3 regions of the Kosakonia oryzae genome follow, and region 1 is predicted to be linked to each of the others. Evidence: predicted binding sites of a transcription regulator. Region 1 holds the regulator's gene; each other region holds the start of a gene.
The links. Region 1 encodes PurR, which represses purine synthesis genes. Its sites were predicted from a motif close to CANGCAAACGTTTGCNTG; they were not measured.
Positions count from the first base shown of each region.

Region 2: the regulator PurR is predicted to act here: its motif matches at 3,001-3,018, upstream of carA (glutamine-hydrolyzing carbamoyl-phosphate synthase small subunit).
Region 3: the regulator PurR is predicted to act here: its motif matches at 2,909-2,926, upstream of pyrD (quinone-dependent dihydroorotate dehydrogenase).

Region 1 is NZ_CP014007.2:3,016,809-3,024,556, reverse strand. It holds gene AWR26_RS14370 (riboflavin synthase) at 1-123, shown strand, start outside; gene cfa (cyclopropane fatty acyl phospholipid synthase) at 153-1,301, opposite strand; gene punC (purine nucleoside transporter PunC) at 1,599-2,798, opposite strand; gene punR (DNA-binding transcriptional activator PunR) at 2,909-3,820, shown strand; gene purR (HTH-type transcriptional repressor PurR) at 3,839-4,864, opposite strand; gene cydH (cytochrome bd-I oxidase subunit CydH) at 5,164-5,253, shown strand; gene AWR26_RS14340 (MFS transporter) at 5,418-6,587, shown strand; gene sodB (superoxide dismutase [Fe]) at 6,618-7,199, opposite strand; gene AWR26_RS14330 (C40 family peptidase) at 7,323-7,748, opposite strand, start outside.
Region 2 is NZ_CP014007.2:4,554,613-4,562,360, forward strand. It holds gene carB (carbamoyl-phosphate synthase large subunit) at 1-1,616, opposite strand, end outside; gene carA (glutamine-hydrolyzing carbamoyl-phosphate synthase small subunit) at 1,634-2,782, opposite strand; gene dapB (4-hydroxy-tetrahydrodipicolinate reductase) at 3,237-4,058, opposite strand; gene rihC (ribonucleoside hydrolase RihC) at 4,197-5,111, opposite strand; gene ispH (4-hydroxy-3-methylbut-2-enyl diphosphate reductase) at 5,188-6,138, opposite strand; gene fkpB (FKBP-type peptidyl-prolyl cis-trans isomerase) at 6,119-6,589, opposite strand; gene lspA (signal peptidase II) at 6,708-7,208, opposite strand; gene ileS (isoleucine--tRNA ligase) at 7,208-7,748, opposite strand, start outside.
Region 3 is NZ_CP014007.2:3,450,823-3,458,570, reverse strand. It holds gene ssuC (aliphatic sulfonate ABC transporter permease SsuC) at 1-95, opposite strand, end outside; gene ssuD (FMNH2-dependent alkanesulfonate monooxygenase) at 103-1,248, opposite strand; gene AWR26_RS16545 (sulfonate ABC transporter substrate-binding protein) at 1,245-2,204, opposite strand; gene ssuE (NADPH-dependent FMN reductase) at 2,197-2,772, opposite strand; gene pyrD (quinone-dependent dihydroorotate dehydrogenase) at 3,020-4,030, shown strand; gene zapC (cell division protein ZapC) at 4,197-4,739, shown strand; gene AWR26_RS16525 (YcbX family protein) at 4,736-5,845, opposite strand; gene rlmKL (bifunctional 23S rRNA (guanine(2069)-N(7))-methyltransferase RlmK/23S rRNA (guanine(2445)-N(2))-methyltransferase RlmL) at 5,946-7,748, shown strand, end outside.

The DNA.
Region 1 (7,748 bases):
GGCGCGAAAAAGCTGGGTCACCGCGTCAATATTGAGATCGATCCGCAAACGCAGGCCGTGGTCGATACCGTTGAGCGCGTGCTGGCGGCAAAAGAAGCCGCTGTCATCAGCAGCGAAGAGTAAAAAAACCCCGGCTTGCCGGGGTTTTTGTTTTAGCGCGGAACGCGCAGGCCGTGTTCGATACCGCGGCTGAAGACCACCTGCCACAGTTGAATATCACGTGCGCGGAAAGCGCCTGCACAAGCGTTCAGATAATAGCTGAACATCCGTTTGAAGCGTTCAGAGTAGTTGTCGGCAATTTCCGGCCAGGCGGCAAGAAAACGTTCATACCAGGCCATCAGCGTGCGATCGTAATCAGCGCCGAAGTTGTGCCAGTCTTCCATCACGAAATGTGATTCGCTGGCATTAGCAATCTGGCGTACGGAAGGCAGGCAACCGTTCGGGAAGATATAGCGGTTGATCCAGGGATCAACATTGAGATCGGTGCGTTTTGAACCGATAGTGTGCAGCAGGAAAATGCCGTCCGGTTTAAGGTTGCGATCCACCACGCTGAAATAGGTCGCGTAATTTTTCGGCCCCACATGTTCAAACATCCCGACGGAGACAATGCGGTCAAACTGCTCATTCAGATCGCGATAATCCTGCAGGCGAATATCGACATCCAGCCCTTCACAACGCTGTTGCGCCATTTTTTGCTGTTCCGCCGAGATCGTTACGCCGACCACGCTGACGCCGTAATTCTGCGCCATAAATTGTGCCAGCCCGCCCCAGCCGCAGCCGATATCCAGCACGCGCATACCGGGTTTCAGCTTCAGTTTTTCACCGATAAGCTTCAATTTCGCCCGTTGTGCGTCGTCGAGATTTTCTGCGTCTTTCCAGTAGGCGCAAGAGTATTGCATCTGCGGATCCAGCATGCGGGTAAATAGATCATTACCAAGGTCGTAATGCTCTTTACCGACAATCCAGGCCCGTTTTTTACTTTGCAGATTAAATAATCTTGCTCCGGCAATGCGGAGTGTGTCTTTGAAATTGTGCGGAAGCTGTTTTTCCAGTCCGGCGCGCAGTACTTTGGTGAAGAAGATATCCAGACGATCGCATTCCCACCAACCGTCCATATAACTTTCGCCTAGCCCGAGCGAACCTTCCTGTAAAACACGTTTAAAAAAATCCGGGTTTTTCACCTGGATATCTGAAGCGGCGGGACCGTTGACGCGGATACCTGCGCGGCTCAGTAACTCGTTTGCTATACGGAACCAATTATCATCCCGTACGCCAACTTCTTCTATACACGATGAACTCATAACTTCTCCATCACTCGCAGTGATCTGAACCTTCAAACAGCGTAGTCGCTTTTTCGGGCTTGTGAGAAATCTCACGGTTTTCACCGTGAGGCTGATATCCGACGTAGAACAGAGGAAGGGAGATGACCCTTGCCGAAAGGCCGTCCCTGGAATGACGGGCACAATCCGGTGCCCGTTACTACATAATATTTATCGTATTTATTAAAAACCGAAAATCAGTATAGGCCTCAATATCTGGTGATTCAACTTAAAGCTGTTAGCAAGCTAATCACTTCCTTGTTGATAGTCGTTAACAAATCACCCGTGCGAAGAGGAGGAGACAGCCTCATCTTTTACCGTTTCGGTATTACGCTGATGTTGCTGGCGATAGCCAAACGCCGCCAGCAGCACCATCACCACCATCACGCTGGTGGTGGTAAACAGTGGCGTGGCAATTAGCCCTGAAACCACCAGGCTTGCCAGGAAACACAACCCAAGTTGCAACGTATTTTGCAGCGCGGCTGCGCGGCCAGTTGCCTGGGGAAACGGGCGTAACGCCTGTGCCACCACAACAGGATAGATGGCGCCGTTGGCCATTGCCATAAAACAGAACGGGATCAGCAGTGCGGTCAGTGATGCCTGCGGCAGCAAACCCACGATCCAGGTGGCAATCACGCTTAGCCCAAAGGCGCTCAGCAGCCACGGAAGCAGGCGCGAACCCTGCCATTTTTGCAATGCGGCGCGGCAACCATAGCCGCCAATCAGGAAGGCAACGGTCTGCGGTACGTAGCTCAGACCAATGACTGACGGACCATAACCCATCTCGTGCAAAATAAACGGCGAACCGGTCAGCCAGGCAAAAAAACTGGCCGAGCAGGCGGCGTAGATAATGACATTGCCGCAATACGCTTTATTGCGCAGCAGATCGAAAAAGGTCAGCGGTTGTTCATGCAGCGCAGCAGTCTGCGCGGGCGTTTTCAACCGCCAGGCGGGCACCATCAGCACAAGGGTTATTGCCAGCAGCGTGGCAAAAATCGCCTGCCAGGAGAAGTGCTCCAGCATCCAGGCTCCCAGCAGAGGGGCAAGTGCAGGCGTCAGGCCCACCAGCGGCATAATGGTTGCGAAGATACGATTAACGCGGTGTGCCGGATAGTGGTCAGTGACCAGCGCCTGCCAACTGACGGTAGCGGCACAAACGCCGATCGCCTGTACGAAACGCAGCGCCAGTAACAGGCTGGCGTCCCGTACCCACAATGTTCCCAGGCAGCCAAGCGCGAAAATGGCCAGCCCGCTCAACAGAATGGGTCTGCGACCATAGCGATCCGACAATGGCCCCCACACCAGTTGTGCGACAGCAAAGCCAGCCAGAAACAAACTGAGCGTGGCGCTGACGATGGCCGGAGAGGTTTGCAAATCTTGTTGTATCGCGCTGAACGCGGGCAGGTACATGTCGGTGGCTAAAAAGCCGAGCACGCTTAATCCCGCGAGCCAGACTAAAAATCCTTTGCCAGGTTGCATTTGAGTTCTCACCTTGTTGCTTCTTCAGGGCTGTCGAGTGTAAGGAGTGCTTTTCCGCTTGTGAAACGCTAATATTTGCGCAGTGATTTCAAAATTTTTGCAGGCAGATTATGTGGTCAGAATATTCACTGGAAGTGGTTGATGCTGTTGCACGCAACGGAAGTTTCAGCGGTGCCGCTCAGGAGTTGCACCGTGTGCCTTCAGCAGTGAGCTATACCGTGCGCCAACTGGAAGAGTGGCTGGCGGTTCCGTTATTTGAACGCCGTCATCGCGATGTGGAGTTAACACCTGCCGGAAGCTGGTTTTTAAAAGAGGGGCGATCTGTTATCAAAAAAATGCAGATCACCCGCCAGCAGTGCCAACAGATCGCTAACGGCTGGCGCGGTCAACTGGCGATTGCCGTGGATAACATTGTGAAACCGGCGCGAACACGGCAATTGATCGTCGATTTCTACCGACATTTTAACGACGTCGAATTACAGGTTTACCAGGAGGTGTTTAACGGTGTCTGGGATGCGCTGGCAGATGGCCGCGTTGAGGTGGCGATTGGCGCGACTCAGGCGATCCCGGTCGGTGGACGGTATGCGTTTCGTGATATGGGCATGCTGAGCTGGAAATGCGTGGTCTCCAGCCGCCATCCGCTAGCATCAATGCCCGGCCCGCTAAGCGATGAAACGTTGCGCAACTGGCCCTCGTTGATCCAGGAAGATACGTCGCGCTCGTTGCCTAAACGTATTACCTGGCTGCTGGATAACCAGAAGCGGGTCATCGTGCCGGACTGGTCCTCTTCAGAAGCCTGTCTTTCTGCCGGGCTGTGTGTGGGGATGGTGCCCGCGCATTTCGCCCGTCCCCGGCTGGACAGCGGCGACTGGGTGGCGCTGGAACTGGAGAATCCGTTTCCGGATGCGGCCTGCTGCCTGACATGGCAACAAAATGACGCATCACCGGCGTTGAGCTGGCTGCTGGAGTATCTGGGGGACAGTGAGACGCTGAACAGCGAATGGTTGCGGGAGCCACAGTAGCGGCCCCCGCAGGGGTGATTAACGGCGGTAGTCGCGGAATGGGCCATCTGCCACTGAACGACGTTCGATCAGACGCGGATGAACTTCGATGGACTGCGACTCTTCGCGTTTGTTGACAATACGATCGAGCAACATGGTAAAGGCCGTTTCACCCAGCGAATCTTTCGGCTGATGGATGGTGGTCAGCGCGGGCGTAAAGTAGCGGGAATTGCGCACATTGTCATAGCCGATCAGCGAAATATCCTGGGGAACGCGCAGCCCCATCTCATCCGCCGCGCAGAGCGCGCCCATCGCCATAATATCGCCGCCGCAGAACACGGCAGTGGGGCGGTGTGACTGGTTGAGGATCTGCTGCATCGCCCGGTAACCTGATTCCGGTTCAAAGTCGCCCTGTACGATCCAGTTTTCCGGTACGGTGATGATCGCTTCTTCCATCGCCTTCATAAAACCGGCGAGGCGGCCTGCGCCGGTGTTGCGCTCCAGCGGGCCAGGGATGACGCCGATATCGCGATGCCCGCGCTCAATCAGATAGCGGCCGGCCATATAGCCGCCTTCAAAAGCGTTATCAATGACCGAGTCGGTAAAATCGGCTTTCGCCTCGCCCCAGTCCATCACGACCATCGGAATATTACGGTACTCTTCCAGCATGCTCAGCAGCGGCTCCGGGTATTCGGAGCACATCACCAGCAGGCCATCGACGCGTTTTTGCGCCATCATCGACAGGTAGGCGCGCTGTTTCTCAAGGCTGTTCCAGGCGTTGCCGAGGATCAAGGTGTAGCCTTTCTGGAAGCATTTTTTCTCTACGGCTTCGATGATCTCGGCAAAATAGGCGGCTTCGCTGCTGGTGGCCAGCAAACCGATCGATTTAGTGTGATTGACCTTCAGGCTACGCGCCACGGCGCTGGGGGAGTAATGTAACTCTTTGATCGCTGCCCATACGGCGTTGCGAGTCTCTTCAGCGACGAAGCGCGTTTTGTTAATTACATGAGATACGGTTGTAGTGGAAACGTTTGCTCGTTTCGCGACGTCTTTAATCGTTGCCATCAGAAATCACTCCAGACCATATCATAAGCTCCTGATAATACTTAAGGTAAACGTTTGCCTTCCATCACCCTGAACCCCAGCAAAGTGAGTGCGGTACGCCGGGAAAAAGACACTAAACGTCAGGAGGGGAGTCAATGGCCGGTACGCTAATAAATTTAGCGTCGAATTTTGTCTTATCTTGAGCAAAAGGGGAAGCGCTAAAACATATCTCCCCCGAATTCCTGCAAGATTTTTATGATTATTTGTGCAAAAATGCGCAAACCCACTATTTGTGGGGAAATGAAAATGGAGAAAAATTGATGAGCACCGATCTGAAGTATTCTTTGGTCACTACCGTCATTGTTCTGAGCCTGATTGTTTTCGGTGGGCTGACCGCCGCGCTGCATTGATCTGGCACGAGGGAGAGCCTTCTCCCTCGGCTTTCCCCGCCATTGTTATCACTTCTGCAATAATCTTTTGTCATTCTGCTAACTTCTGTTTTTTGTGATTGCTGTCATACTTTTGACTTCTGCGACAGTGTCCCCAACCGACACGGCTTTTTCGGAGTCAAACGATGAAAATTAATTTCCCTCTGCTTGCCCTGGCGATTGGCGCCTTTGGGATAGGTACAACGGAGTTCTCCCCGATGGGGTTGCTGCCCGTTATTGCCCGTGGCGTCGATGTTTCCATTCCGGCGGCGGGAATGCTGATTAGCGCTTATGCGATTGGCGTGATGGTGGGAGCGCCACTGATGACGCTGCTGCTGTCGCACCGAGGCAGACGTAATGCGCTGATTTTTCTGATGGCGATCTTTACGCTGGGTAATGTGCTGTCGGCAATCGCGCCGGACTACACCACTTTAATGTTGGCGCGCATCGTCACCAGCCTCAACCACGGTGCTTTCTTTGGTCTGGGTTCGGTTGTTGCCGCAAGCGTGGTAGCAAAAGAGAAACAAGCCAGCGCCGTCGCGACCATGTTTATGGGGCTGACTATCGCCAATATTGGCGGTGTGCCTGCTGCAACCTGGCTGGGTGAAACCATCGGCTGGCGCATGTCGTTTATGGCGACCGCCGTGCTGGGCCTGGTTGCTATGCTGAGCCTCTACTTCTCGCTGCCTGGCGGCGGAACGGGCGAACGTCCGGATGTACGCAAAGAGTTGTCCGTGCTGGTTCGTCCACAGGTGCTGTCGGCACTGCTGACGACGGTGCTCGGTGCAGGCGCGATGTTTACGCTCTATACCTATATTTCGCCGGTGCTGCGCACCATTACTGATGCTACGCCGGTATTTGTTACCGGGATGTTGGTTCTGATTGGCGTCGGTTTCTCGATTGGTAACTACCTTGGCGGCAAACTGGCGGATCGTTCGGTAACCGGTACGCTGAAAGGCTTTCTTATCCTGCTGATTGCCATCATGCTGGCCATTCCGTTCCTGGCCCGCAGCGAAGTGGGCGCGGCTATCAGTATGGTGGTCTGGGGCGCTGCGACCTTTGCCGTGGTTCCGCCGCTGCAAATGCGTGTAATGCGCGTCGCACATGAAGCGCCGGGGCTCTCTTCTTCAGTGAACATCGGTGCCTTTAACCTCGGTAACGCACTCGGTGCGGCTGCGGGCGGCGCGGTGATCTCCGGCGGTCTGGGTTATGATTTTGTCCCGGTGATGGGGGCGATTATTGCCGGGCTTGGGCTGATGGTGGTGCTGTTTTCCGGGCGCTCCCGGCCGGAACGAGCCTGTGCGGCAGTCGAGTAAAAAGAGGAGGGGCTATGCCCCTCCTTTGTTTTATGCGGCGAAATTCTTCGCCACGAAGGTCCAGTTGACCAGCGCCCAGAAGTGTTCAAGGTAGTTCGGACGGGCGTTGCGGTAGTCAATGTAATAAGCATGTTCCCAGACATCGACAGTCAGCAGCGGTGTCGCATTCGTCGTCAGCGGTGTTCCCGCATTGGACGTTGAGACAATCGCCAACCCGCCATCCGCTTTTTTCACCAGCCATGTCCAGCCTGAACCAAAGTTTTTCACTGCGGCATCGGTAAACTGCGCTTTAAACTCGGCAAAGCTGCCAAATGTTTTAGCAATCGCAGCGGCTAGTTCGCCAGTCGGCTCACCGCCAGCGTGCGGCGCGAGGCAGTTCCAGTAGAAAGTGTGATTCCAGACCTGCGCGGCGTTATTGAACACGCCACCTTCGCTGTGCTTAACGATCTCTTCCAGCGTTTTGCCTTCGAAGGCGGTGCCTTTGATCAAATTGTTGAGGTTAGTGACATAAGTCTGATGGTGCTTACCATAGTGATACTCCAGCGTTTCGGCTGAGATATGCGGCATCAGGGCGTCTTTTGCATACGGTAATGCAGGTAATTCGAACGACATTGCTACTCTCCTTCATTATTTTAATACACCCAATAACCCTACTGAGTGTGAGGCTTAGAGTAACAAATCGCGGAGACGGGAAAAAGAGAACATCGCCTGTCGCAGTGACGACAGGCGATGAGATCAACGAATGGTTTTTGGTGTAACGACGCGGCGAGCGCCGACGTAATGGCGCTGCCAGTAGTCTTCGCTAAGGGAAGTGACCTGAATATCCTGGCCGCTGCGCGGAGACTGGATAAACTTGCCGTTGCCAACGTACACGCCAACGTGATCGGCGGTACCGCGACCTTGCGTGCGGAAGAATACCAGATCGCCGCTTTCCAGCTCTGCCACATTCACCGGCGAAGCATCACGCAGGTGATACATTTCGTTGGCGGTGCGCGGAATGCGGAATTTCACTAAATCCTTATAGGCGTAATAGACCAGACCACTACAATCAAAACCGGTGCTCGGCGAGGTGCCGCCCCAGCGGTAAGGTTTACCAATCTGGTTCATCAGTTTCGACATCGCCGTTTTCTGGGCTTTCTGGATACGCACTTTATGCGCTTC
Region 2 (7,748 bases), 1.5 Mb from region 1:
TCCGTGGCGAACTCTGCCGCACAGGTATCCACACGTTTGTAGACCGGGTGCAGATCGTACTGATCGCGCAGTTTACGGATTTCCGCTTCGCGTACGCCAACCAGTTTCGCCAGACGCGCATCAGCAAAGCCTTTACGTTTCAGGGTGCGCAGGAAGTCTGCGTCCAGACCGTTAATGCCCACCGCAGCAACCTGCTCTTCCAGACGCACCAGCTCTTCAATCTGCACCAGGAACCAGCGGTCAATATTGGTCAGGTTGAACACGCCGTCGATGGAGAGACCCGCACGGAATGCATCGGCGATATACCAGATACGCTCTGCGCCTGCGTCTTTCAGTTCGCGGCGGATTTTGGTCAGCGCTTCCGGATCGTCAAGGCTCACTTTCGGGTCAAAGCCGGTCGCGCCCACTTCCAGACCGCGCAACGCTTTCTGCATCGATTCCTGCTGCGTGCGACCAATGGCCATCACTTCACCAACGGATTTCATCTGTGTGGTCAGACGGTCATTGGCGCCGACAAATTTCTCGAAGTTGAAGCGCGGAATCTTGGTCACAACGTAGTCGATGGACGGTTCGAACGACGCCGGAGTACGACCGCCGGTGATGTCGTTCATCAATTCATCCAGCGTATAACCCACCGCCAGCTTGGCTGCCACTTTCGCAATCGGGAAGCCGGTCGCTTTTGAGGCCAGCGCAGAAGAGCGGGATACGCGCGGGTTCATTTCAATCACAATCAGACGACCGTTTTTCGGGTTCACCGCGAACTGTACGTTGGAGCCGCCGGTTTCCACCCCGATTTCACGCAGTACCGCCATCGAGGCGTTACGCATGATTTGGTACTCTTTATCGGTCAGGGTCTGTGCTGGCGCCACGGTGATGGAGTCACCGGTGTGGATCCCCATGGCGTCGAAGTTTTCAATCGAGCAGACGATGATGCAGTTGTCGTTTTTATCACGCACCACTTCCATCTCGTACTCTTTCCAGCCAATCAGCGATTCATCAATCAGCAGCTCATTGGTTGGCGAGAGATCCAGCCCGCGGGCGCAAATCTCTTCAAATTCTTCACGGTTATAGGCGATGCCGCCACCGGTGCCGCCCATGGTAAAGGAAGGACGGATGATGCACGGGAAACCCACGTCAGCCGCGACGGCCAGCGCTTCGTCCATGGTATGTGCGATACCGGAACGCGCGGTGTCGAGACCGATTTTCTTCATCGCAATGTCGAAACGACGGCGATCTTCTGCTTTATCAATCGCATCGGCGGTCGCGCCAATCATGGTGACGCCGAACTCTTCCAGCACGCCCTGACGTTCCAGTTCCAGCGCACAGTTCAGCGCGGTTTGGCCGCCCATCGTTGGCAGTACGGCATCCGGACGCTCTTTTTCGATGATTTTGCGTACCACTTCCCAGTGGATTGGCTCGATATAAGTGGCATCCGCCATCTCAGGGTCGGTCATTATTGTCGCCGGGTTGGAGTTCACCAGGATAACGCGGTAACCCTCTTCGCGCAGCGCTTTACACGCCTGCGCGCCGGAGTAGTCGAACTCACACGCCTGGCCGATAACAATCGGACCAGCGCCAAGGATCAGGATACTTTTTATGTCTGTACGTTTTGGCATGGCTCTTCTTCTCCTGATTATTTGGCGGTGTTGCGATACTGCTCAATGAGCTCAATAAAATGGTCAAACAGCGGTGCGGCATCGTGCGGCCCCGGGCTGGCTTCCGGGTGGCCCTGGAAACTGAACGCCGGTTTGTCGGTGCGATGGATGCCTTGCAGCGTGCCGTCGAACAGCGATTTGTGCGTCACCCGCAAATTGGCAGGCATTGAGGCTTCATCTACGGCAAAACCGTGGTTCTGCGCGGTGATCATCACGGTATTGTTATCAATATCTTTTACCGGATGGTTGCCGCCGTGGTGGCCGAATTTCATCTTCATGGTTTTCGCGCCGCTCGCCAGCGCCAGCAGTTGATGGCCAAGACAGATGCCAAACACCGGAATATCCGTTTCAAGGAAGGTTTTAATCGCCTCAATCGCGTAATCGCACGGCGCCGGGTCGCCAGGACCGTTGGAAAGGAAGATACCGTCCGGATTGAGCTTCAGTACGTCTGCCGCCGGGGTTTTCGCCGGTACGACCGTTAAACGGCAACCGCGATCGACCAGCATACGCAGGATATTACGTTTCGCGCCGTAGTCGTAAGCGACAACGTGGAACGGTAATTCGCTCGCCGCTTTCGCCTGCGGCAGCTCGCCTGCCAGCGTCCAGCTGCCTTGCGTCCAGCTGTAGGTTTCCGCTGTCGTCACTTCTTTTGCCAGATCCATTCCGTTCAGGCCCGGGAATGCTTTCGCTTTCTCCAGTGCCACTGCGGCATCGACATTATCGCCGGCAATGATGCAGCCGTTTTGCGCGCCTTTTTCGCGCAGCAAACGCGTCAGCTTACGGGTATCGATATCGGCAATCGCCACAATGTTATGGCGCTTCAGATAAGAAGAGAGGTCTTCGGTATTGCGGTAATTACTGGCAATCAGTGGCAGGTCGCGAATGACCAGGCCTTGCGCATGTACCTGAGAGGATTCTTCGTCAGCGGAGTTGGTGCCGACATTGCCGATATGAGGATAAGTAAGAGTGACGATTTGGCGGGAATAGGAAGGATCAGTGAGGATTTCTTGATAACCGGTCATTGAAGTATTGAAAACGACTTCCCCAACTGCCGTGCCCGTTGCCCCAATGGCCCGACCGTGAAACTGGGTTCCGTCTTCCAGAACCAATAGCGCTGACTTAATCAAAACGTCCTCCAGAGAATATTCACTCACTTTATTTGCATATTAATTCATATTGAGATGATCAATCAATGCAAATTTGCTGGCCGTGGATTTTTGGCAAACGGCGGCATTCTGGAGAGATGTCGGTTAAAAGTCAACTTTTCTCACATATTTTTCTTAGTCTTTTACGCCACTGCCCTTCATTACTGGATTTAACAGATAAAAAGATCAAAAAAAGCAGCCACGAAAACGCTTTCGTAGCCAGAAAACTTCAAGAGAGGCGTTCCAGGCACAAGAAAGTAGACCAAATGGTCAAAATTTACATTTCAGCGCGAAAAAAACAGACGATAAGTGAAGATTAGACCATTCTGGCCTGAGAAACCGGGGAAAAAAGAGAAAATAAAAGGGCAATAAAATACTGCCCTTTGCAATCAAGTAATTACGACTGCAACAACCACATCACGATGGGTAATAACTCTTACAAATTGTTGAGATCAAGCACATCTCGCATATCAAAAAGCCCATTATGCTTTCCTTTCAGCCACAAAGCGGAACGCACGGCACCATTGGCGAAAGTCATGCGGCTGGATGCTTTATGCGTAATTTCTACACGTTCGCCAATATCGGCGAACATAGCGGTATGTTCGCCGACGATGTCACCTGCACGTACTGTGGCAAAGCCAATCGTGCCAGCGACGCGCTCACCGGTATGTCCTTCACGTGAATAAACCGCACACTCTTTTAAATCTTTATTCAGCGACTTCGCGATGGCTTCGCCCATCGCCAGCGCCGTGCCCGACGGCGCATCAACTTTGTAGCGGTGATGCGCTTCAATGATCTCGATATCGGTGTAATCGCCCATCACTTTCGCTGCTTTCTCCAGCAGCTTCAGCATCACGTTTACGCCAACGCTAAAGTTCGCCGCGAAGACAATCGCGATATCTTGCGAGGCATCGCTAATTGCCTGTTTGCCCGCGTCGTCAAATCCGGTCGTGCCAATCACCATGCCTTTGCGCTGCTGGCGGCAAAAGGCCAGATGCGCCAGCGTCCCTTCCGGGCGAGTAAAATCAATAAATACGTCGAAATCGTCTTTCACTGCATCAAGACTGCTCTGTACCGTAACACCGGTTTTCGCCGTACCGGCCAGTTCACCCGCATCGACACCTATCAGGGAAGATCCTTCACGTTCCAGTGCCGCGCCAAGCGCCACGCCTTCCATAGCCAGTGTGGCCTGGATCAATTGGCGGCCCATACGCCCGCCAGCACCCGCGATGGCTACGCGGATTGGTGCATCATGCATAGTTGTACTCTTTTGTTAAAAAAATGCGTAAGAATCGTTTCCAGATTAACCAGCCCACGTCGGGGCCACCAGCCGAAAACACCGATAATTAGAAATTAATGATATACAGCCGAAAATATCAGTAAAAGGCATGATTCATTAGGGCGCGAGCGCCAGCACTTCTGCCACCCAGTGACGAAAACCCTCCACATCAATATCCAGCGCAACCTGTGCATTTGGTTTCTGCTTCAGTTTGCCGTCGATATCTACCACCGTCGTGCCAGAGGTGTATTGCCCCTGCGTCTCCACCGCCACAAAACAGGATTTCAGCGTAAACAGTTCAGGGCGGGCCAGCCAGGCAATCGCGCAGAGATCGTGCATGCGCAGCCCGGTTGCCATGCTACCGCTACGATAGTGACTAAACAGCGCGTGCAGCATATGCCCGGTTTTGTTGAGCGCGGGTAACGTCGCGAGGAACTCAGGCGTCAGCGTCGCCCGATTCGTGACATCCAGCCCGCACATCACGATCTCAAGGCCGCTCTGAAACACACGGGCAGCAGCTTCGGGATCGATAGCAATATTGAATTCAGCATTTGGCGTGAAGTTACCCCGCCCGGCTGAGCCGCCCATCATCACCAGTCGACGGATATTGAACTGGCACTCCGGGTAGTGCGACAGCAGCAGCGCGATATTGGTCAACGGGCCGATGGTCACCAGCGTAACGGGTTCAGCAGATGCCATCAGCGTATCGCGTATTGCCTGAAATGCTGGTTTAGCCAGCGGCTGGCGCTGATGCTCGATAAAGTCGTAGCCATCCATGCCGGACTCCCCATGCACTTCGGCGGCGCTATGCAGCGGGCGCAATAAGGGTATCGCCGCACCTTGTGCCAGCGGGATATCGGCCTGCCAGAAGTTGAGCAGTTGCAAGGCGTTGCGAGTGGTTTTTTCCAGCGAGACATTACCGGCAACAGTGGTGATCAGTTTGAGTTCGCACTGCGGCGCATACAACGCGGCAGCAATGGCAACGGCATCGTCAATACCCGGATCGGTGTCGAGAATCATTGGCAAACGCATAGTGCCTCCTGAAGTGAAATCCATAAAAAATGCCAGACTGAGTCTGGCATCTTCGCATAACGTTTAGAGCAAAATGTTATTCGACCTCGCGAACATCAACCCTTAGCTCTTTTGGCACTTCAAAGACAATGTTTTCTTCGCGGCCTTCAAGCGGAATGGCTTCACCGCCGCCCAGCTCCTGCAGGCGGGCAATCACGTTCTGCACCAGAATATCCGGCGCGGAGGCTCCGGCGGTTACGCCTACACATTTGATGTCTTTAACCCAGGCTTCCTGGATATCAGAAGCGTCATCGATCAAATAAGCGCGTTTGCCCATCCGCTGCGCCAGTTCGGCCAGGCGGTTGGAGTTGGAGGAATTTTTCGAGCCGACCACCAGCACCACTTCCGCCTGTTCGGCCAGCGCTCGCACCGCTTCCTGGCGGTTGGTCGTGGCGTAACAGATGTCATCTTTACGTGGGCCAACAATCTGCGGGAAACGGGCGCGCAGCGCGTCAATGACATCAGAAGTATCGTCCACCGAGAGCGTGGTCTGCGTCATAAATGACAGTTTGCCCACATCTTTGATGTTGAGCGTAGCAACATCGGCAGGCGATTCGACCAGGTACATGCCCCCTTTCGGGTTGCTGTACTGCCCCATGGTACCCTCCACTTCCGGATGCCCGGCATGGCCGATCAGAATTGCTTCCTCACCGCGTCGACTGGCGCGAGCGACTTCCATATGCACTTTTGTTACCAACGGACAGGTGGCGTCGAAAACCGTCAGATCGCGACTTTTCGCTTCGTTACGCACCGTCTGGGAAACACCGTGGGCAGAGAAAATCAGGATTGCGCCATCCGGCACTTCACTTAACTGCTCAATAAAAATAGCGCCGCGCTCGCGCAGGCTATCAACAACATAACGGTTGTGCACCACTTCGTGACGCACATAAATTGGCGAGCCATACAGAGCCAGCGCGTTTTCAACAATGCTGATAGCGCGGTCAACGCCAGCGCAAAAACCGCGCGGGTTAGCCAACAGGATCTGCATTCGTTTCCTCCAGTACTGGATCAACCTCCAGTACATCGACATCAAAGTGGACGGTTCTGCCCGCCAGCGGATGGTTGAAATCGACGGTGATAGAGTCGCCGTTAATTTCACGGATCACGCCCGGCATTTCGCTGCCATCCATTGCGGTAAAGAGCATAATCGCCCCGATTTCAGGCTCACCGGCATCCATAAACTCACGGCGGGAGAAGTACTGAATCAGGTCCGGGCTCGGCGTACCGAAAGCGGCATCCGGTTCGAGAGAGAAAACCTTTTTCTCCCCGGCTTTCAGACCCAGCAGATGTTGCTCCAGCCCCTCGGAGAGCGAACCGTCGCCCAAACGAAACAGCGCCGGTTTGCCGTTGTTGCGGGTTGACTCAGCAAGAGAGCCATCTTCGAGCTTGAGCGTGAAGTGCACCAGCACTGCGCTATCGCTCTGTACGGATTTAGACATGCAGGTTGCTCGCTTGTTTTGACTCACCCGTTTTCCCGGTAGCGATTTGCTTACCGGGCAAACAGACGGCCACAAATTCTGTAGGCCGGGCAAGCAAAGCGCCGCCCGGTATTTACATTTAAACCTGCTCTTTCGCTGCAGGTTTAGGCAAAAAGCCTTCCAGCACAATCAGCGCCGCGCCGATACAAATTGCGCTATCGGCAAGGTTAAAGGTAGCAAAATGCCAGTCGCCGACGTAGAAATCGATCATATCGACGACGAAGCCATGCCATAAGCGGTCGAAGAGATTACCGAGCGCACCGCCGATAATCAGCGCATAAGCGATGTTATTCAGCTTTTGCGCGGCTTTCCCACGGTACATCAGTACCGTCAGCACCACGCAGATACCAATAGCGATACCGGCAAAAAACCAGCGCTGCCAGCCGCCGCTGTCCGCCATAAAACTGAATGCCGCGCCATAATTACGCGCATAGTGCAGATTGAGCGACGGAAACAGCGACACCGTATCCCCCAGAGCAAAGTTCTGGAGGATCAGGTATTTACTGCCCAGATCGATAATCAGCACAACCACAACCAGCCACAGCCAGCGCAGTCCTGTAGAACAGAGAGGCTTACTCATCAGGCAAACTTACGTTTTTCGCCGTCACCGGCGACGTTGCTCACACAGCGTCCGCAGATATCTGCGTGTTCCGCCACCTGGCCGACATCATTGGTGTAATGCCAGCAACGCGGGCATTTATCACCTTCGGCTTTGCTCAGCGCGACTTTCAGCCCTTTAAACAGTTCGCTCTGCTGAGCGTCCGCTGAAGCGCTGGCATAATCCGCAACTTTCGCCCCCGAGGTCAACAGGACAAATCGCAATTCGTCGCCCAGTGCGGTCAGCTTCGCCGCCAGCTCCGGCTCGGCAAACAACGTAACAGCCGCTTCCAGAGAGCCACCGACTTTCTTGTCAGCGCGCGCCTGCTCAATCACCTTGTTCACTTCGCCGCGAACCTTCAGCAGCTCGTCCCAGAAGGCGTCGTTCATCGCTTCGCTTTCCGCCAGGCCGAACAGGCCTTCGTACCACTCGCCGGTAAAGACATACTTCTCGCGATCGCCCGGCAGGTAGCCCCAGATTTCATCAGCGGTAAAGGACATGATCGGCGCCATCCAGCGCACC
Region 3 (7,748 bases), 430 kb from region 1:
CAGCCGGTAGATGAGGCGATTTGCCAGACCACCACAATCCCGGCGGGCAGCAGCCACGGAGCGAGGCGCAGTAACCATCTGTTTTGTTGAGCCATAGAAACCTCAGCTTTGCGCCACTTTGCGAGGAATAAACTCGTTTGCCACCGTTTCGCCCTGCAATTTCAATGGCTGTGGCTGCGGGATCTCTGGAATGGCGACATCGAGATGCGGGAACAGCAGTTCGCCCACCCGGTATGCCTCTTCCAGATGCGGATAGCCGGAAAGGATAAAACTGTCGATCCCCAGCGCGGCGTATTCATTAATCCGCGCGGCGACTGTCGGGCCATCGCCGACCAGCGCAGTTCCCGCGCCGCCGCGAACCAGGCCGACGCCGGCCCACAGGTTCGGGCTGATCTCCAGTTGATCGCGCTTACCGCCGTGTAGCGCCACCATGCGCTGCTGGCCGACGGAATCCTGACGTGCAAAAGCGGACTGCGCTTTGGCGATGGTTTCATCATCAAGGTGGGAAATCAGACGATCCGCCGCCTGCCAGGCTTCGGCAGTGGTTTCACGAACAATCACATGCAGGTGAATACCAAACCGCACCTTACGGCCATGGGCTGCGGCTTTGGCGCGTACCTGGGCAATCTTCTCTTTCACCCTCTCCGGTGGTTCACCCCAGGTCAGATAGAGATCGACCTGTTCCGCTGCCAGATCCTGCGCCACATCCGAGGAGCCGCCAAAGTAGAGCGGTGGACGCGGCTGCTGCACCGGCGGGAAAAAGAGCTTCGCCCCGCGAACATGAATATGCTTACCTTCGTAATCCACCGTGTCGCCCTCCAACAGGCGGCGCCAGACATGGGTGAATTCGGACGACACTTCATAGCGTTCGTTGTGATCGAGAAAGACGCCATCACCGGCCAGTTCCTGCGGATCGCTGCCGGTGACCAGGTTAAACAGCGCGCGGCCGTTGGAGAGCCTGTCCAGCGTTGCCGCCTGACGCGCCGCGACGGTCGGCGAGACCACGCTTGGGCGCAGCGCGACCAGAAATTTTAAGCGCTGAGTGACCGGAATCAGCGAGGCGGCCACCAGCCACGCATCTTCGCACGAACGGCCAGTAGGAATTAACACACCGCTAAAACCCAGCCGGTCAGCAGCCTGCGCGATTTGCTGCAAATAGTTATGATCCACCGGGCGTGAGCCCTCGTCGGTGCCAAGATAGTGGCCGTCGCCGTGCGTCGGTAAAAACCAGAACAGATTCAGGCTCATGATTTTGCTCCTTCTTTGGTCGGTTGCCAGATACGGGTACGGATATCGACCTTCTTCGGCACCAGGTGGTTGTCATAAAAGAGATCGGCGGTTTGTTGCTGCAATGCCGCAGTGGCTTCATTAACCGGTGCGATTTTGGTTGGCGGGCGATGTTCAAAATAAGTGGAAATCACCGCAGGCGGCAGCCCCATGGTTTTTGCCAGCAGCGCCACGCTTTCGTCGCGGTGACTAATAGTTAAGGCATCGGCTTCGCTAAAGGTATCCAGCACGCCCTGCAGGAATTCGCCGTTCTTTTCTGCATATGGGCGAGCGGCTAAATAGAAGGAACCGGTCTGTTTGAGTGTGGTGCCGTCTTTCAGTACTCGCACGCCGCCCTGCAACAAGGCCGCAGAGTAGTAAGGATCCCAGATTGCCCATGCATCCACATTTCCTTGCTGGAAGGCAGCGCGCGCATCGGCAGGCGTCAGAAACACCGGTTGAATATCGCTGAATTTCAGCCCGGCCTGTTGCAGGGCGCGCAGCAGCAAGTTATGGGAGCTGGAGCCCTTCTGGAACGCCACTTTATGCCCTTTCAGATTGGCCACCGTTTTGATTGGGCTGTTTTCCGCCACCAGAATCACTTCGGCTTTTGGTTTCGGCGGCTCTACCCCGACATACACCAGATCTGCGCCCGCTGCCTGCGCAAAGATGGGGGGAATATCGCCGGTGCTGCCAAGATCAATACTGCCGACATTAAGCGCTTCCAGCATCTGTGGACCTGCCGGAAATTCAACCCAGGAAATTTTGGTGTTCGGGTAGCGTTTTTCCAGTAGCTCATGGCTTTTCGCCAGCACCATACTGACGCTGCCTTTTTGGTAACCAATACGTAGCGCGTCCGGTGCGGGCGTTGCGGCCTGCGATAAAGCGGAAAATGACAGCAGCCCGGCCAGCGCCAGCCAGGGGAAACGATTAAACATGAGCAATTCCTTGTGGACGGTGAAAATCCGGTGCCTGAATTTCCCGACGGTGCAGCGCCTGCCAGAAGGTTTCCAGCGCGTTATCAAGGCGCATTTGCAGGTTCGGTGTCAGGCTGGGTTTATGCTGGTAATCCAGCACCTGGGTATCGTCGGCAAACACGCCGTGCAGGATCTCTTGTGCCTTCAGCGCGCTGAGCACCGGTTTCAGGGCGTAATCTACCGCCAGCATGTGCGCCACGGTGCCGCCGGTCGCTAACGGTAATACGACTTTGCCTTCCAGCGCCCGCTCTGGAAGCAGATCAAGCAGGGCTTTTAGCGCTCCGGCATAAGCCGCTTTGTAAACAGGCGTGGCGACAATCAGCCCGTCTGCTTCTTTTAGTTGTTCAATAAAGGCTTGCAGGGCAGGGCTATCGAAACGCGCGTAAATGAGATCTTCCGGCGCGAAGTTTTGCAGGTGCCAGTGGCACACGTCGACGTCTTGCGCGTTGAGGCGCTCGCGGGCATATTCCAGCAGCGCGCTGGAGCGGGAGGGGAAGCGTGGGCTTCCCGCCAGGGTGACAACTCGCATAATCGCTCCTTATAACTAATTGTTTGCTTTTAGATAACATTCATAACAATTTCCTTCAGTGTGGCAGAGGCGATTTATTCCACTAAATGATTTATTCGAAGAAAAATTGCTAAAAAATGCATAAAGCAAAACGAGGAGAGAAAACGATTGCGTCGGATGCGCTTTTTTTGCCGCAGGTCAATTCCCTTTCGCGGCGCTTTCACCGATAATACGCCCCCGGTTTGCACCCGGGAATTCAGGAGAGTTCATGTACTACCCTTTCGTTCGTAAAGCCCTTTTTCAGCTCGATCCAGAGCGCGCCCATGAATTGACCTTCCAGCAGCTGCGCCGTATTACCGGAACGCCTTTTGAGGCACTGGTTCGTCAGCGCGTGCCGGAAAAACCTGTGCAATGTATGGGACTGACGTTTAAGAATCCGCTGGGGCTGGCGGCCGGGCTGGATAAAAACGGTGAATGCATCGATGCGCTGGGAGCAATGGGCTTTGGCTCCATTGAGATCGGTACCGTTACGCCTCGCCCGCAGCCGGGAAATGACAAGCCGAGGATCTTCCGCCTGGTAGATGCTGAAGGTCTGATCAACCGCATGGGGTTTAATAATCTCGGCGTAGATAACCTGGTTGAGAACGTCAAAAAATCGCATTTTGACGGCGTACTGGGCATCAATATCGGTAAAAATAAAGATACGCCAGTAGAGCAGGGGAAAGATGACTATCTGATTTGCATGGAAAAAGTCTATGCCTATGCCGGTTATATCGCCATTAATATTTCCTCACCGAATACCCCAGGTTTACGCACGCTGCAATATGGCGAAGCGCTGGACGATCTTTTAACGGCGATTAAAAATAAGCAGAACGATCTGCAAAACATCCACCATAAATATGTTCCGGTGGCGGTAAAGATCGCGCCCGATCTTTCTGAAGAAGAATTGATCCAGGTGGCCGACAGTTTAGTTCGCCACAATATTGATGGTGTTATTGCTACCAATACCACGCTGGAAAGATCGCTGGTACAGGGAATGAAACACTGTGATGAAACCGGTGGTTTAAGTGGACGACCGCTGCAATTAAAAAGCACGGAAATAATTCGTCGCCTGTCGCAGGAATTAAATGGTCGTTTGCCAATTATCGGCGTCGGTGGCATTGACTCAGTGATTGCTGCCCGTGAGAAGATCGCTGCGGGTGCGTCTATCGTGCAAATTTATTCCGGCTTTATTTTTAAAGGCCCGCCGCTGATTAAAGAAATCGTCACCCATATCTAATCTTTTTTTGTCAGTATGTATCCAGGGCTTTATTTCCGGCCCTGGTTGTTTTATATTCCCTCACTGTTGCTAATTTGTACATTGTGGTCTTTTATTATTAGAGCAATAAGCGAGACGGCGACAGGATAAAAAAGCGACAGGAAGTTTAAGGGGAGGGGAGAGAACAATGCGAATTAAACCTGATGATAATTGGCGCTGGTATTTTGATGACGAGCACGATCGTATGATGCTCGATTTAGCCAATGGCATGTTATTTCGCTCCCGTTTTGCCCGAAAAATGCTGACGCCGGATGCGTTTTCACCTTCCGGTTTTTGTGTTGATGACGCTGCTTTATATTTCTCGTTTGAGGAAAAATGCCGCAACCTCGATCTCTCTAATGAGCAGCGTGCGGAACTGGTGCTTAACGCGCTCGTGGCGATTCGCTTCCTGAAACCGCAAATGCCGAAAAGCTGGCACTTTATGACTCACGATACGCTCTGGTCGCCCGCGATCGGTGAAGGTGCCTGTGTCTGGCTGAGCGACACCCAGGAGTGCGTAAACCTGCTGGTGGTTGAGCCTGGAGAAAATGCCGCGCTGTGCCTGCTGGCGCAACCTGGCGTGGTGATTGCCGGGCGCACGATGCAACTGGGTGATGCGATTAAGGTGATGAACGATCGCCTGAAACCCCAGCTTCACTCCGAAAGCCTCCGTTTCGAACAGGCGGTTTAAGCCTCCAGTCGCAGTGCCGTTTTCGGAATACAACTGCAGCAGAGGATGCCACCGTCCTGCCTGATAGCCGATTTTTTCATCGCGCTCACTTCACCTTCAATCAGCTTGATCTGGCAACAGCCACATACGCCTGCGCGGCAGGAATAGGGTACGCGGATCCCCTGGTTTTCCAGTTGCTCCAGCAGCACTTGCTGATTGTTACCAATAAATGTTTGCCCCTGCCAGCTAATCTCTACTGTTCCTTCCGCCTGAACTTCCGGTTGCAGCGCTTCTGCAATGGCACCCGCGCCGTAAATTTTTGCTGGCGCTGTCGCCAGCACGGCCACGTCGTCGCCCACGCGGATGACGCCGCTGTTGCGTGCGATCAGGTTCTGCCCGAAATCGACTGCGCCGTTATCTTGCGCGGTACGAAAACCTTGCAGCGTGGCTAATGGTTCGCCGGTCGGGTGTTTTTGCCCACGCTCCGGGCTGACGGTGGTAAACACGCAGCGGCTACACGGTTTAACAACATCAAACACCACATCGCCGATACGCACGACTTTCCAGCTATCCTCTTCCCATGCTTGCGCGCCGGTTACCACCAGATTGGGGCGAAACTGCTCCATCTGCACGCTGGCCGGGCAGCGGTTTTGCAAATCGCGCAGCGAGGCTTCGTTGGTCAACAAATACGGGAAACCATCGGCAAACGAGAGCGGTACCTCTTCATGCCGTTTCACGCGACGGGTTAATTCCGGGCCGACCCAGCGCAATTGCACTTCACGGGCGAAAAAGCCGCTGAGCCAGCGATTAATCTCATCCGGTGCTATCAGCGCGGTAAAATGGTTGCCCCACACTTCCGTCGGGGCGCCGTCAGGCGCAAAATCGGTAAAACGAATTATCGCGCTACTGCCGTCCGGTGCGGTCAGATGCAGGCCATCGGTTAATGGCGATGGCGTAAAGCGCACCATCTGCGGATACTGACGCGCGGTAATAAAAGTGCCATCGGGTTGAGTGACCATAAAAATACGGTCAAAAGCAAAGCCGCTGGCATCGGCAAGCGCATGCGTCAGCCCAATACCGCGCATGGATTTCACCGGATGGATAAAGAGACGCGAAATCGTTGGCACGTCTTGCCCCCTGTAAGTCGAAAATAAGCCCTCAACTTTATGACATGACCGCCAGATTAGCTATAATGCGCAACAATTTTCGTTGAGTATAAGTGACATTATGATTTCTCTGTTTGCCAGTACGGCCCGCGGGCTGGAAGAGCTGTTAAAAACTGAACTGGAAAAACTCGGCGCGCAGGAGTGCCGCGTGGTTCAGGGTGGTGTCCATTTTGAAGGTGACACGCGGCTTCTGTACCAGAGCCTGATGTGGAGTCGCCTGGCTTCGCGCATTATGCTGCCGCTCGGAGAGTGCAAGGTTTACAGCGATCTTGACCTTTATCTCGGTGTGCAGGCGATCAACTGGACAGAGATTTTCAATCCTGGTGCGACGTTTGCCGTGCACTTTAGCGGCCTGAATGATGAGATTCGCAACAGCCAGTATGGCGCGCTGAAAGTGAAAGACGCTATCGTCGACAGCTTTACCCGCAAAAACCTGCCACGCCCGAACGTTGAGCGTGAACAGCCGGATCTGCGCATCAACGTCTGGCTGAATCAGGAGACGGCGAATATTTCCCTCGATCTGAGCGGCGAAGGTTTGCACCTGCGCGGTTACCGCGATCGTACCGGTATTGCGCCGATCAAAGAGAACCTGGCGGCAGCCATTGTGATGCGTTCCGGCTGGCAGCCGGGCACACCGCTGCTCGATCCTATGTGCGGCTCCGGCACGCTGCTGATCGAAGCAGCCATGGCCGCGACCGATCGCGCGCCGGGTTTGCATCGCGGCCACTGGGGTTTTGGCGGCTGGGCGCAGCATGATGAAGCGCTGTGGAAAGAGGTGAAAGCGGAAGCGCAAACGCGCGCACGCCAGGGGCTGGCGGGTTATGAATCTCACTTTTACGGTTCCGACAACGATGCGCGTGTTATTGAGCGTGCCCGCAGTAACGCCCGCCGCGCCGGAATTGGCGAGCTGGTGACCTTTGAAGTAAAAGATGTCGCCCAGCTCAGCAACCCGCTGCCGAAAGGCCCGTACGGTACAGTGATCAGTAACCCGCCGTATGGTGAACGTCTGGAGAGCGAGCCGGCACTGATCGCGCTGCATAGCCTGCTGGGTCGCCTGCTGAAAGCGCAGTTTGGCGGCTGGCATCTGTCGCTGTTCAGCGCCTCTGTCGATCTGCTTAACTGCCTGCAACTGCGCGCTGAGCGCCAGTTCAAAGCCAAGAACGGCCCGCTGGATTGCGTACAGAAAAACTATCATCTGGCGGAAAATACTGGCGAAGCGAAAGCGCCAGCAATGGCGGAAGATTATGCTAACCGTCTGCGCAAAAACGTTAAGAAACTGGAGAAATGGGCGCGCCAGGAGGGGATTGAATGCTATCGCCTGTACGATGCCGATCTGCCGGATTACAACGTGGCGGTCGATCGCTATGCCGATTGGGTAGTGGTGCAGGAGTATGCCGCGCCGAAAACCATCGATGCGCAAAAAGCGCGCCAGCGCCTGTTTGATATTATCGCCGCCACCATCCAGGTACTGGGTATCGCCCCGAACAAGCTGGTGCTGAAAACCCGCGAGCGGCAAAAGGGCACCAATCAATATCAGAAAATGAACGAGAAGGGCGACTTTATGGAGGTGAGCGAATACAACGCCCGCCTGTGGGTCAACCTGACGGACTATCTGGATACCGGCCTGTTCCTTGACCACCGTATTGCCCGCCGTATGCTGGGGCAGATGAGCAAGGGTAAAGACTTCCTCAATCTCTTCTCCTATACCGGTAGCGCCAGCGTGCATGCCGGGCTGGGCGGCGCGCGTTCCACCACCACGGTGGATATGTCGCGCACTTATCTGGAGTGGGCCGAGCGCAACCTGCGCCTTAACGGCCTGAGCGGCCGCGCTCATCGCCTGATCCAGGCCGATTGTCTGAGCTGG